DNA from 3 places in the Phytobacter cepae genome. Region 3 is predicted to be linked to each of the others. Evidence: predicted binding sites of a transcription regulator. Region 3 holds the regulator's gene; each other region holds the start of a gene.
What was found. The regulator PhoB, encoded in region 3, activates phosphate uptake and scavenging genes when phosphate is short. The targets are predictions, from matches to a motif close to CTGTCATAAAACTGNCNNAT.
Positions count from the first base shown of each region.

Region 1: a site for PhoB is predicted at 1,601-1,620, ahead of glpT (glycerol-3-phosphate transporter). Genes of this name have one in related genera too.
Region 2: a site for PhoB is predicted at 1,904-1,923, ahead of rpoH (RNA polymerase sigma factor RpoH). Genes of this name have one in related genera too.

Region 1 is NZ_CM135107.1:1,681,217-1,685,462, forward strand. Features, by position in the region: gene glpA (anaerobic glycerol-3-phosphate dehydrogenase subunit A) at 1-1,471, opposite strand, end outside; gene glpT (glycerol-3-phosphate transporter) at 1,747-3,099, shown strand; gene yfaE (class I ribonucleotide reductase maintenance protein YfaE) at 3,129-3,383, opposite strand; gene nrdB (class Ia ribonucleoside-diphosphate reductase subunit beta) at 3,383-4,246, opposite strand, start outside.
Region 2 is NZ_CM135107.1:356,876-361,121, reverse strand. Features, by position in the region: gene pdxR (MocR-like pyridoxine biosynthesis transcription factor PdxR) at 1-833, shown strand, start outside; gene rpoH (RNA polymerase sigma factor RpoH) at 890-1,744, opposite strand; gene ftsX (permease-like cell division protein FtsX) at 2,012-3,070, opposite strand; gene ftsE (cell division ATP-binding protein FtsE) at 3,063-3,731, opposite strand; gene ftsY (signal recognition particle-docking protein FtsY) at 3,734-4,246, opposite strand, start outside.
Region 3 is NZ_CM135107.1:4,019,640-4,023,885, forward strand. Features, by position in the region: gene phoR (phosphate regulon sensor histidine kinase PhoR) at 1-1,210, opposite strand, end outside; gene phoB (phosphate response regulator transcription factor PhoB) at 1,232-1,921, opposite strand; gene sbcD (exonuclease subunit SbcD) at 2,118-3,320, shown strand; gene sbcC (exonuclease subunit SbcC) at 3,317-4,246, shown strand, end outside.

The DNA of each region.
Region 1 (4,246 bases), 2.3 Mb from region 3:
GGGCTTCGGTGGTCACTCGCAGGCTGGCAAGTAACCCCGCCGCGCGGCAGGCGCATAATTCCCCCTGACAGGTCCCCATCCCCACGCGTGTGCGCCGGCGTAAATCCAGCAGCGAATTCACGTTGAGATTTTCCACTGCATACTGAACCTCGCCAGCGGTTACCGCTTCACACTCGCAGACCAGACTGCGGTTGTGGCGATGGCTTCCCAGCCAGTCCGGGGTACGATCCCCGTGACGATAAACGGCCGAACCGCGCAGCGGCACGGGCAGGGAGATGATTTTTTGCAGCGTCTGCTCCGTCGGCTGCTGAGAGCCCGGCAGGGGCGTAGTGGCGGTGGTGCAGGACGCGCTGTGGTTCAGCTTGCGACACACTGCGTCGGTTGCCCACTCTGCCATCAGGCGGTAGGTCATCAGTTTGCCGCCGGTGATGGTAATGAACCCCTCCATACCGTCTCGTTCTGCATGGTCGAGCAGGACAATGCCGCGGCTGACGTTACGCCCGGTCGGATCATCGTCACTGGCGACCAATGGACGCACACCCGCATAGGCGCGCAGCACGCGCGTTTGCGCCATACGCGGGGCCAGTTTTTCCCCTTCACGAAGGAGAATCTCGACCTCCTCGGGGGTGACACGCGTGTTATCAATGTCGTTGTAATCAATGTGGGTAGAGGTGGTGCCAATCAGAGAAATGGTGTCGCCAGGCACCAGGATGTCGGCATCGGCAGGCTTACGGCAGCGGTTAATCACCTGCTGATTGATACGATGATCGAGAATGAGCAGTGCGCCTTTCGCCGGGAACATGCGAATGCGGAGATCGGCGTATTCCGCGATATGTTGCCCCCAAATGCCGGCGGCGTTCACCACCACGGGGGCATGTAATGCATATTTTTCCCGCGACTGGGGGTGAAGCAACTGCACACCGCTCACCCGGTCGCCCTGGCGAATCAGGCCACATACGGCATGCCCGGTTAATATCACTGCACCGTGTTCGCGCGCATCAAGCATATTACTGGCGGTCAGGCGAAAGGGGTCGACGGTGCCGTCTGGAACGCGTACCGCGCCGATGAGCGCCGGGTTTACGGTTGGCTCAATGCGTAGCGCTTCTTCAGGTGTCATCGCCTGCGCAGAGATGCCCGCTTTCTGGCAGGCAGCAATAAAGTGTTGCTGCCAGGCCAGATCGTCCTCCGGCAGAGTAATGAACAGCCCGCCGGTCGGCTCAATACAGTGACGGGCGATACGCTTGAGGATCTGGTTTTCGGCGATGCATTCCCGCGCTGATTCATTATCGGTCACCGCGTAGCGTGCGCCACTGTGCAGTAGCCCGTGATTGCGGCCCGTCGCGCCAGTGGCGATATCATGCCGTTCGACCAGCGCAACCCGCAGCCCCCTTAGTGAGCAGTCGCGCGCAATCCCTGCCCCGGTTGCTCCCCCGCCAATAATGATGACATCGAAGTCAGTCGCATTGCTCATCGTCATGTCCTTCCATAGCGAAATTATTTTTATTATTTAGCCACACTGTCACTGTGGTTTGTTTGATATCGCGCATATTCGAACAAAAAACGAAAGCGGGAAGGGTGTTTGATGCGTGAAACTGGAGCTTTGTCATAATTCTGTAACATAAAATGCGACAGTTGGTTTTTTCTTATTAGACTTTCCTTAATATTGCGGCCAGAGAAACACACTGTAGTTTCGTTTTCACTCATAGCAGCCATAAATCATGAAAAACATACGCCACGGAGGCTTAGATGCTGAGTATTTTTAGACCGGAACCCCATCGGGCGCGCGTTCCATCCGACCAGGTCGATCCCCTTTACCGCCGTCTGCGCTGGCAGATTTTTCTGGGCATTTTCTTCGGCTATGCCGCTTACTATCTGGTGCGCAAGAACTTTGCCCTGGCGATGCCCTATCTGGTGGAGCAGGGGTTCTCGCGCGGCGATTTAGGTTTTGCGCTGTCCGGCATTTCTATTGCCTATGGATTTTCGAAATTCATCATGGGCTCGGTGTCGGATCGTTCGAATCCGCGCGTGTTTCTCCCGGCCGGCTTGATCCTCGCTGCGGCAGTCATGCTGTTTATGGGCTTTGTGCCCTGGGCGACCTCCAGCATTGCAGTGATGTTCGTCCTGCTGTTCCTGTGCGGCTGGTTCCAGGGGATGGGGTGGCCGCCATGCGGGCGCACCATGGTGCACTGGTGGTCGCAGAAGGAGCGTGGCGGCATCGTCTCAGTCTGGAACTGCGCGCATAACGTGGGGGGCGGGATTCCACCGCTGCTGTTCCTGCTCGGCATGGCCTGGTTTAACGACTGGCGGGCGGCGCTCTATATGCCAGCGTTCGGCGCCATTATCGTGGCGCTCTTTGCCTTCGCTATGATGCGCGACACGCCGCAATCCTGCGGCTTGCCGCCGATTGAAGAGTATAAGAACGACTATCCGGATGATTACAGCGAGAAGGCTGAAGAGGAGCTGACGGCGAAGCAAATCTTCATGCAGTACGTCTTCCCGAACCGTCTGCTGTGGTATATCGCTATCGCTAACGTGTTCGTTTACTTACTGCGTTACGGCATTCTGGACTGGTCACCGACCTACCTGAAAGAGGTGAAACATTTCGCGCTGGATAAGTCTTCATGGGCCTATTTCCTGTATGAATATGCCGGGATCCCTGGGACCTTAATCTGCGGCTGGATGTCGGACAAAGTCTTCCGTGGCAACCGTGGGGCAACCGGGGTCTTCTTTATGACGCTGGTGACCATCGCCACCATTGTCTACTGGCTTAATCCGGCTGGTAATCCTGGCGTCGATATGGCCTGTATGATCGTTATCGGCTTCCTGATTTACGGTCCGGTAATGTTGATTGGCCTGCACGCCCTTGAACTGGCACCGAAAAAAGCCGCCGGCACCGCTGCGGGCTTTACCGGTCTGTTTGGGTACCTTGGCGGGTCAGTGGCCGCCAGTGCGATTGTCGGGTATACCGTTGATTTCTTCGGCTGGGATGGCGGCTTTATGGTGATGATCGGCGGCAGCATTCTGGCGGTGTTACTGCTGATTGTGGTGATGATCGGCGAACGTAAACATCATGCCGAGATCGCGGCGAAGCGTCAGTAAAGCAATAAAAAAGGGCCGTAAGGCCCTTTTTACATTTCAATCTCAATATCCCCTTTTGCCCTGCAACAACAGGGCAAAATCTCATCGGGCTGGATAAATGCCAGCGGCTCGGTCAGCCAGTCAACCTGGCCTGAGACCAGTCGGCAGCGGCAGGAGCCACAGTAGCCTTCCCGACATTGATACTCCACCGTTACCCGATGCGATTCGAGTGCCACCAGCAGAGAAGGGTGCTCTTCCTGGCACATCAACTGCGTGCCAGTCAGACGCAAGGTTACGCGTGTCATCAGAGCTGGAAGTTGCTCAGGTCGTCAGTGTCGACTTCAGAGTCGATCTGACCGACCAGATAGGAGCTCACTTCCACTTCCTGTGGGGCAACCTGCACGTTGTCAGACACCAGCCAGGTGTTGATCCACGGAATCGGGTTAGAGCGGGTCTGGAACGGCAGATCCAGGCCGACTGCCTGCATGCGGATATTGGTGATGTACTCAATATACTGCCACAGGATGTCTTTATTCAGACCGATCATGGAGCCGTCGCGGAACAGGTACTCAGCCCACTCTTTCTCCTGAACGGCTGCCAGCACAAACAGGTCATAGCACTCTTGTTTGCACTCTTCGGCAATTTCCGCCATCTCCGGGTCATCGACGCCAGAACGCAGCAGATTGAGCATATGCTGCGTGCCGGTCAGATGCAGGGCTTCATCACGTGCAATCAAACGGATGATTTTGGCATTGCCTTCCATCAGTTCGCGTTCGGCGAAGGCAAAGGAGCAGGCAAAGCTGACGTAAAAACGGATCGCTTCCAGCGCGTTGACGCTCATCAGGCACAGATAAAGCTGCTTTTTCAATGCTCGCAGGCTAACGGTGACGGTTTTGCCATTAACGGTGTGGGTGCCTTCACCCAGCAGATGCCAGTAGCTGGTCATCTCGATCAGGGCGTCATAGTAGTGAGCAATCCCTTCCGCACGTTTCTGAATCTGCTCGTTGGTGACGATGTCGTCAAACACAAGAGAGGGATCGTTAACGATGTTACGGATGATGTGCGTATAAGAGCGGGAATGGATCGTCTCGGAAAACGCCCAGGTTTCAACCCAGGTTTCCAGCTCAGGAATTGAGATCAGCGGCAGCAGCGCCACGTTCGGGCTACG
Region 2 (4,246 bases), 1.5 Mb from region 3:
ATCCCGGCGATAGCGCCTGGATTGAGGAACCCGCCTACTGGGGCATTCGCAATGTCCTGGCGATGAATGGCGTCACGCTGGAATCCATCAACGTCGACCATGCCGGTATGAATCCTCCCGAAGCCGGGAATATGCCGCCAAAACTGATTTTTGTTACCCCCTCTCACCAGTATCCTCTCGGCTGCGTGATGAGTCTTGAACGTCGCCAGCGTTTATTAGCGCTGGCACGGCAAACGGGAAGCTGGATTGTCGAGGATGATTACGACAGCGAGTTTCGCTTTTCCGGTCAGCCCATCCCTGCGCTGCAGGGCCTGGTGGACGATGCCCCGGTCATTTACACCGGCACATTCAGTAAGACACTCTACCCAGGGCTTCGTCTCGGCTATCTGGTGCTGCCTCGCCCGTTGATGCAGGCTTTAAAGACAGCGCATACGGAGCTTTATCGTGGTGGGCGACTGTTGGATCAGGAAGCGCTGGCGCTGTTTATCAGCGAAGGGTATTACACGGCGCACATTCGTCGAATGCGGTTACTCTATGCCCGACGCCGCGCACGGCTGGCAGGCCTGATTACAGACGCGCTCGGAAAAGAGGCCTTAAGTGAATATAACGACAATGCCGGCCTGCACCTGGTGCTGTCACTGCCCGACAAATGCGATGACGTAGCCCTTGCTCGCAGGGCGAACGAACGGGGCATTCTGGTGCGCGCGCTTTCACGCTATTACGCAGGAAATGAGCCGCTTAAAGGCCTGTTAATGGGCTTTGCCGCCATGGAAGAGGAGGAGATGGAGGCAGCGTTTAAGGGACTGCTCGACTGCATCAAAGGGCAGAGTTAAGACAACAAAAAGCCGGGTCGCTTTCGCTTAACCCGGCTTATTCTTTCGCGTATTAATTACGCTTCAATGGCAGCGCGCAGTTTCTTCATCGCGTTCTTTTCCAGCTGGCGTACACGCTCAGCGGAAACACCGTAACGATCTGCCAGTTCCTGCAGCGTGGACTTGTTGTCGTCGTCCAGCCAACGGGCGCGGATAATATCCTGGCTACGCTCATCGAGACCTTCCATCGCAAAGGTCAGTTTGTTAGCGGCCTGCTCTTCCCAGTTATCATCTTCAATGCCGTCAGCAAAGTTAGACGATTTGTCCTGCAGGTAGAGCACCGGCGCAACCGCGTGGCTTTCGGAATCGTCGTCGGAGGACATATCAAACGCCATATCCTGTGCCGACATACGGGATTCCATTTCGCGCACGTCTTTGCTGCTCACGCCCAGTTCACGGGCCACCATTTCCACTTCATCCTGATTAAACCAGCCCAGACGCTGCTTGGTTTTACGCAGGTTAAAGAACAGTTTACGCTGTGCTTTGGTGGTGGCGACTTTCACAATGCGCCAGTTACGCAGCACGTATTCATGAATTTCGGCTTTGATCCAGTGCACGGCGAAAGAGACCAGACGTACACCCACTTCCGGGTTAAAACGGCGCACGGCTTTCATCAGGCCGATGTTACCTTCCTGAATCAGGTCAGCCTGCGGCAGGCCATAGCCCGAATAGTTACGAGCAACATGAACAACAAAGCGCAGGTGAGACAGGATCAGCGTTTTAGCTGCTTCCAGATCGCCCTGGTAATGCAGCTTTTCAGCCAATGCCCTTTCTTCATCAGCCGTCAACATCGGCCATGCGTTCGCAGCCCGGACGTAAGACTCCAGGTTACCAACAGGGGCTAAAGCTAAAGATTGCATTTCTTTGGTCATTCAAATCCTCTCAATTTACATCCGACTGGCGGCGGTCTGTCCCCATCAGGCAACAAACATGCCAGCGTTAATGAGCAACGAGAATAGCATTCACTCTTTTATCAGACAGTGATTTTATCCACAAGTTCCAGGATGGGTTGTGAATAAATTAGGCACAAAATGTGACATAAGTATGAAAAACCGGGGCAGGAAAAGGGAGATATGAGTTATACGCTTTCCCTGCTACGGGAATACTGCATTGCAGGGAAAGAGTATATCAGAGATTTTTTACTGTGGAGTAAAGTGACGTAAATGTTGAACTGTGGCAAGCCAGGCGGCCACCCAGCCAATCATTGAGCACACCAGCAGCAGTAGCAAACATTCATCAAACGACAGACCACTTAATTCAAACTGCGTGCCGAACACCTTCGCCACTTCGGTCACCGCCGATGAAAGGCGCATCACCAGAATCTCAGAAAGAATGAGTGACAGGAACGCGCCGCAAAAGCCCAGTAGTGCCCCGCCATACAGGAAAGGACGCAGGATAAAGCCATCCGTTGCGCCAATCAGCTTCTGGACGTTGATGGTGTCACGACGAGAGAAGATACTTAAGCGCACGCTGTTACCAATGACCAGGAAAACAGCCGCCACCATTAATACGCCAATCATCGCCGACACCCGCCCGACCAGCCCGGTCAGAGAAGCCAGACGCGCAAACCAGCTGTCGTCCATACGCACTTCATCAATGCCGTGCAGCCTGGTAATACGATCACGCAACGTATTCAGCGAGTCGGTTCCCTGGAAATCCAGCTTCGGGATCACCACGGCGACCGCCGGCAACGGGTTTTCTTCCAGCATATCCAGTGCGCCGCCAAACCCCGACCAGTTACGGAATTCCCCCAGCGCATCTTCGCGAGACAGGTAATTGACCTTCTCAACCCCCTGTTCGGACTGCAACTGCCCCACCACCTGGGCTGCCGCATCGTCATCCAGCGATTTATCCAGGTACACGGTAATTTGCGGAGACGGGTAATATTGCGAGGCGGCCTCGTTGACGTTTTTGTAAACCATATAGCAGACGCTCGGCAGCGTCAGGGAGATGGCGATCACCATCACCGTCAGGAAGGTCGCAAACGGCTTGCTTTTAAGATCCTGCAACGCCCCCTGGAAGGCGTAGCGCACCTGCTCGTTAAAAACATTGGTTTTACGCGAGTTCGGTTTCGGTGGCGTTTTACCCCGGCGCGGAGCGTTACGTCCCGCATCCCCTGCACCGCCTGCCGACTTACGGAAACGATCTAATTTGCCGCCGAACCGGCGTATGTGGTTCATTGCCTCGCGCTTATTCACCGATGCGGCCTCCATGCATATGCCCGTCGCTGAGGGACAGGACGCGGTAAGGACGGCTGGAAATAAGCCCCAGGGCATGCGTCGCCATCAGAACCGTTACCCCAACGCGGTTGAACTCCTCGAAAAGACGTAAAATCCCCTCAGAGAGGGCTTCATCCAGGTTACCGGTCGGTTCATCCGCCAGCAGCACCGCAGGCTTGTTCACCACCGCACGGGCAATGCCCACGCGCTGTTGCTCACCACCAGACAGCTGAATGGGGAAACTTCTCGCTTTGTCGAGCAAGCCCACTTTATCTAACGCCGCAGAGACGCGACGGCGGATGTCATCCCCGCTGGCGCCGGCAATAATCAACGGGATCGCCACGTTGTCGTATACCGTTCTGTCCATTAAGAGATGGTGATCCTGGAAAATCATGCCGATCTGTCGACGCAAAAACGGCACTTCGCGGTTTTTCAGGCGCGAAATATCATGCCCAGCAAACAGAATTTTCCCGGCGCTTGGCCGCTCGATGCCACAAATAAGCTTAAGCAGAGTACTTTTCCCTGCGCCGGAGTGGCCGGTCAGAAATGCCATCTCGCCCGGTTGCAGGTGGAAAGTCACCCCCTGCAACGCTTGTCTCCCACCGAGATAGGCTTTGCTGACGTGTTCAAAGCGAATCATTGTTAATCCTCTCGGGCAAAAAGTGCCTCTATAAAATCGCCCGCATTAAACGGACGCAGGTCCTCAATACGTTCGCCGACCCCGATGTAACGAATAGGAATGCCGAACTGATCGGCGACCGAGAAGATGACACCCCCCTTGGCGGTTCCGTCCAGCTTGGTCAGCGTTATCCCTGTCAGGCCAACAGCTTCATGGAACAGTTTGGCCTGGCTTACCGCATTCTGCCCGGTGCTGGCATCAATAGTCAGCATGATTTCATGCGGGGCATCCTCGTCCAGCTTTTTCATAACGCGGACAATTTTCTTCAGTTCTTCCATCAGGTGCGCTTTATTCTGCAAGCGCCCGGCAGTGTCGGCGATCAGCACATCCACGTGGCGCGCTTTCGCTGCCTGAATCGCATCAAAAATTACCGAAGCTGAGTCCGCACCGGTATGCTGAGCGATGACCGGAATGTTGTTACGCTGGCCCCACACCTGCAACTGCTCAACGGCAGCGGCGCGGAAGGTATCCCCAGC
Region 3 (4,246 bases):
TGCTGTCATGGTGATTCACCGCGTGTTTAACTATCGCCAGGCCCAGGCCACTGCCCCCGGTCTGGCGGGAGCGGGCTTTGTCCACGCGGTAGAAACGTTCTGTCAGACGCGGAATGTGCTCTGCTGAAATCCCAGGCCCGTTATCCTCAACGCTGAACTGCACACCCTGTGCCACACGCTGCCACTGCACGGTGATGTGCGTCCCGGCGGGCGTATGGTTGACGGCGTTGTAGACCAGGTTCGAAATCGCACTGCGCAGTTGCTCCTCATTGCCCAGCACTTTTAGCGCACCATCCACCACAAACTCCAGTTCGTGCTTATTGTGACTTAAGGTTTGCGCTTCTCTCTCCACCACCCGAAGCATCATCGGCACATCAATGATTTCATTCGGCGGCGTGATGGGTGCGGCTTCGATTTTAGAGAGCGTCAGGAGCTGCTTCACCAGCCCTTCCATGCGCGATGTTTGTTCTCGCATGGTATGTAACGCTTTCTCACGCGGTAGCCCCTCCAGCGTCTGTTCCTGCATCATCTCCAGGTAGCCCTGCAATACCGTTAACGGCGTGCGAAGTTCATGGCTGACGTTGGCAAAGAAGTTACGTCGCGCCCCTTCAAGCTGGTGCATTTGCGTGACGTCACGCGCCACCATCAGCAACTGCTGCTCGCTGTAAGGCATCATGCGCATCTCAAGATGACGCCCATTGTTCAGCACCAGATTCAACGGGCGATCAAAGTTTCGCGCTTTGTAGTAACGGGTAAATTCGGGGTAGCGCAGCAGGTTGAGGATGTTTTGGCCGTTATCGTCCGGCCAGCGCAGATTGAGAAGCTGTTGTGCCAGTCCGTTACACCAGAAAATAGCCCCCTCTTCCGTAGTGAGCACAACGGCATCCGGCAAGGATTCCGCACCGCTGCGAAAACGCTTAATGAGATTGCCCAGTTCGCGACGACGCTTTTTATTGCGCATCTGCATCTGGTGCAGGCCGTAAAGCAGCGGTTCCCAACTGCCGGTGCCAGGGGGCGGGGTCATGCTTTTATCGACCCATAGCCACCAGGAAAGACGCATTAAATTCCAGAAATGCCAGGCCAGTAGTCCGGTGACTGCCGCCAGCAAAAACCACGGCAGGTAACCAAAGAATATGCCAAGCAGTGCAGCAGGTAGACAACATAGGATGAGTTCGAGTACCAGCCTTTTCCATGACAGCCGTTCCAGCACGCGTCACACTCCTGTCAGATTTCAGAAACGGGTTGAGAAGCGATAACCCGTGCCGCGAACTGTCTGTACCATACGATCGTGGCCGCTGGTTTCCAGTGCTTTACGCAAGCGGCGAATATGCACGTCGACCGTGCGATCTTCTACATAGACATTGGTTCCCCAGACGTGGTTAAGCAGCTGTTCACGGCTGTAGACGCGTTCCGGGTGCGTCATGAAGAAGTGCAACAGCTTAAACTCCGTCGGCCCCATGTCCAGCGGATTCTCGCCGGTCATCACCCGATGAGAGCTTGGGTCGAGGCTCAGCCCCTGCATCTCAATGACCTCTTCTACCGCCATAGGCGAGATGCGACGCATAACCGCTTTGATTCGCGCAACCAGCTCTTTAGGGGAGAAAGGTTTAGTGATGTAATCGTCTGCACCGGTTTCAAGGCCGCGCACACGATCTTCTTCTTCACCGCGAGCCGTCAGCATCATCACCGGGATTTCCCGAGTCATGGCTTCACGTTTGAGGTGCTTAATAAACTGGATACCAGAGCCGCCTGGCAACATCCAGTCCAGTAAAATCAGATCGGGCCAGGGTTCATTCAGTTGGTTCACCGCGCTGTCATAATCTTCCGCTTCGACAGGTTGAAAGCCGTTTTGCTCAAGCACGAAACACACCATTTCACGAATGGGAGCTTCATCTTCTACGACCAGAATGCGTCTTGCCATAATTTGCCCTGTTTAATTAAAGTCATCAGTCAACCGCGGCGCCAGTATGCGTCACTTTTGTGACAGATTTATGAAACAAATGACCAACAGATGACGCATCATTCCGTTATATGACAGCGGCTAAGCGCTTTCGCTGGCGGCTCATAGGCTCTTGAATGTTATAATCCCGTTTACGCTTTTTTGCCATGGAACCGCTATGCGCATCATTCATACATCGGACTGGCACCTCGGTCAGAACTTTTACAGCAAGAGCCGTGCCGCCGAGCACGACGCTTTTCTCTCCTGGCTACTGACCACGGCTGAAGAACATCAGGTTGACGCGATCATTGTCGCGGGCGACATCTTTGATACCGGTTCGCCCCCCAGCTACGCGCGCGAACTCTATAACCGGTTTGTCGTGAAGTTACAAAACACCGGCTGTCATCTGGTTGTGCTGGCCGGGAATCACGACTCCGTCGCCACACTCAATGAATCAAAAGATATTCTGGCCTGGCTGAAAACCACCGTCGTCGCCAGCGCGGGAAGCGCCCCTTTCTATTTACCGTTGCGCGATGGCTCGCCAGGCGCGGTGTTCTGCCCGGTACCGTTTTTACGTCCGCGCGACATTGTGACCAGCCAGGCCGGGCTTTCCGGGCAGCAAAAGCAGCAGCATCTGTTAGGCGCCATCACCGACTACTACCAGCAACAGCATGATGCCGCCTGCACACTCCGCGGCGAACAGACCTTACCTATCATCGCCAGCGGTCACCTCACGACGGTAGGCGCCAGTAAAAGTGATGCCGTACGCGAGATTTATATCGGCACCCTGGACGCCTTCCCGGCGCAGAATTTCCCGTCCGCCGATTATATCGCGCTGGGCCATATTCACCGTCCGCAGAAGATTGGCGGTCAGGAACATATTCGCTACTGCGGCTCGCCCATCGCCCTGAGCTTTGATGAAACCGGCAAAAGTAAATATGTCAATTTAGTGACCTTTGACGCGGGAAAGCTGGCCGACGTGACGGCACTGGAAGTGCCTGTTACCCAGCAATTAGGGGTCATTAAAGGCGACCTGACGGCCATTCGCGAACAGCTTGAACAGTGGCGGCATCATGATGCTGCGCGCCCCGTCTGGCTGGATATCGAAATAGCCACCGACGACTACCTCAGCGATATGCAGCGGAAAATTCAGTTGCTGACCGCCGAACTGCCGGTAGAAGTGTTGCTGGTTCGCCGCAGCCGGGAGCAACGTGAACGCATTCTTGCCGGTGAGCGCCGTGAAACCCTCAGCGAATTAAGCGTGGAGGAGGTCTTCGCGCGCCGTCTGGCCCAGGAAGAACTGGATGAGACACAACAGGCCAGATTAGAGGCGCTCTTTGCAGAAACACTGCACGGCCTGCACCAGGAGCACGACGCATGAAAATTCTCAGCCTGCGCCTGAAAAACCTCAACTCCCTGAAAGGGGAATGGAAGATAGATTTTACCGCCGAACCTTTTGCCAGCAACGGTCTGTTTGCCATTACCGGGGCGACCGGCGCGGGTAAAACCACCCTGCTGGATGCCATCTGCCTCGCGCTTTACCATGAAACACCGCGCCTGAATAACGTCTCGCAGTCGCAAAATGATTTGATGACCCGTGACACGGCCGATTGCCTGGCAGAGGTCGAATTCGAAGTTAAAGGCATTGCCTATCGCGCCTTCTGGAGCCAGACCCGCGCCCGAAACCAGCCCGACGGGAATTTGCAGGTCCCGCGCGTTGAACTTGCGCAGTGTGCTGACGGCAAAATTCTGGCGGATAAAGTCAAAGATAAGCTCGAACTTACCGCCTCGCTGACGGGGCTGGACTATGGGCGCTTCACCCGTTCAATGCTGCTCTCACAGGGCCAGTTTGCCGCCTTTCTGAATGCTAAACCCAAAGAGCGCGCGGAACTGCTGGAAGAGCTGACCGGCACCGAGATCTACGGACAGATTTCTGCCGAGGTGTTTGAAAAACATAAAATCGCCCGCACGGCGCTGGAAAAATGCCAGGCTCAGGCAGAAGGCGTAGTGCTGCTCAATGACGATCAGCGCACGGCCCTCACCGCAGGTTTGCAGGTACTCACTGACGAGGAACAGCGCCTGCTGACCCGACAGCAGACCGCACAAACGCAGCTCAACTGGCTGAATCGCAGCCAGGAGTTGCGTCTCGCCCTCCAGCACGCGCAGGCGGCAAGTCAGCGTGCCGTTCAGGCGCAAAATGATGCCCAGCCCCAGCTCGCGCTGCTCAGTCGTGCCCAACCCGCCCTGGCGCTTCGTCCACTCTGGGAGCGTCTGCAAGAGCAACGCACGCTGTGGCAGAGCAGCCAT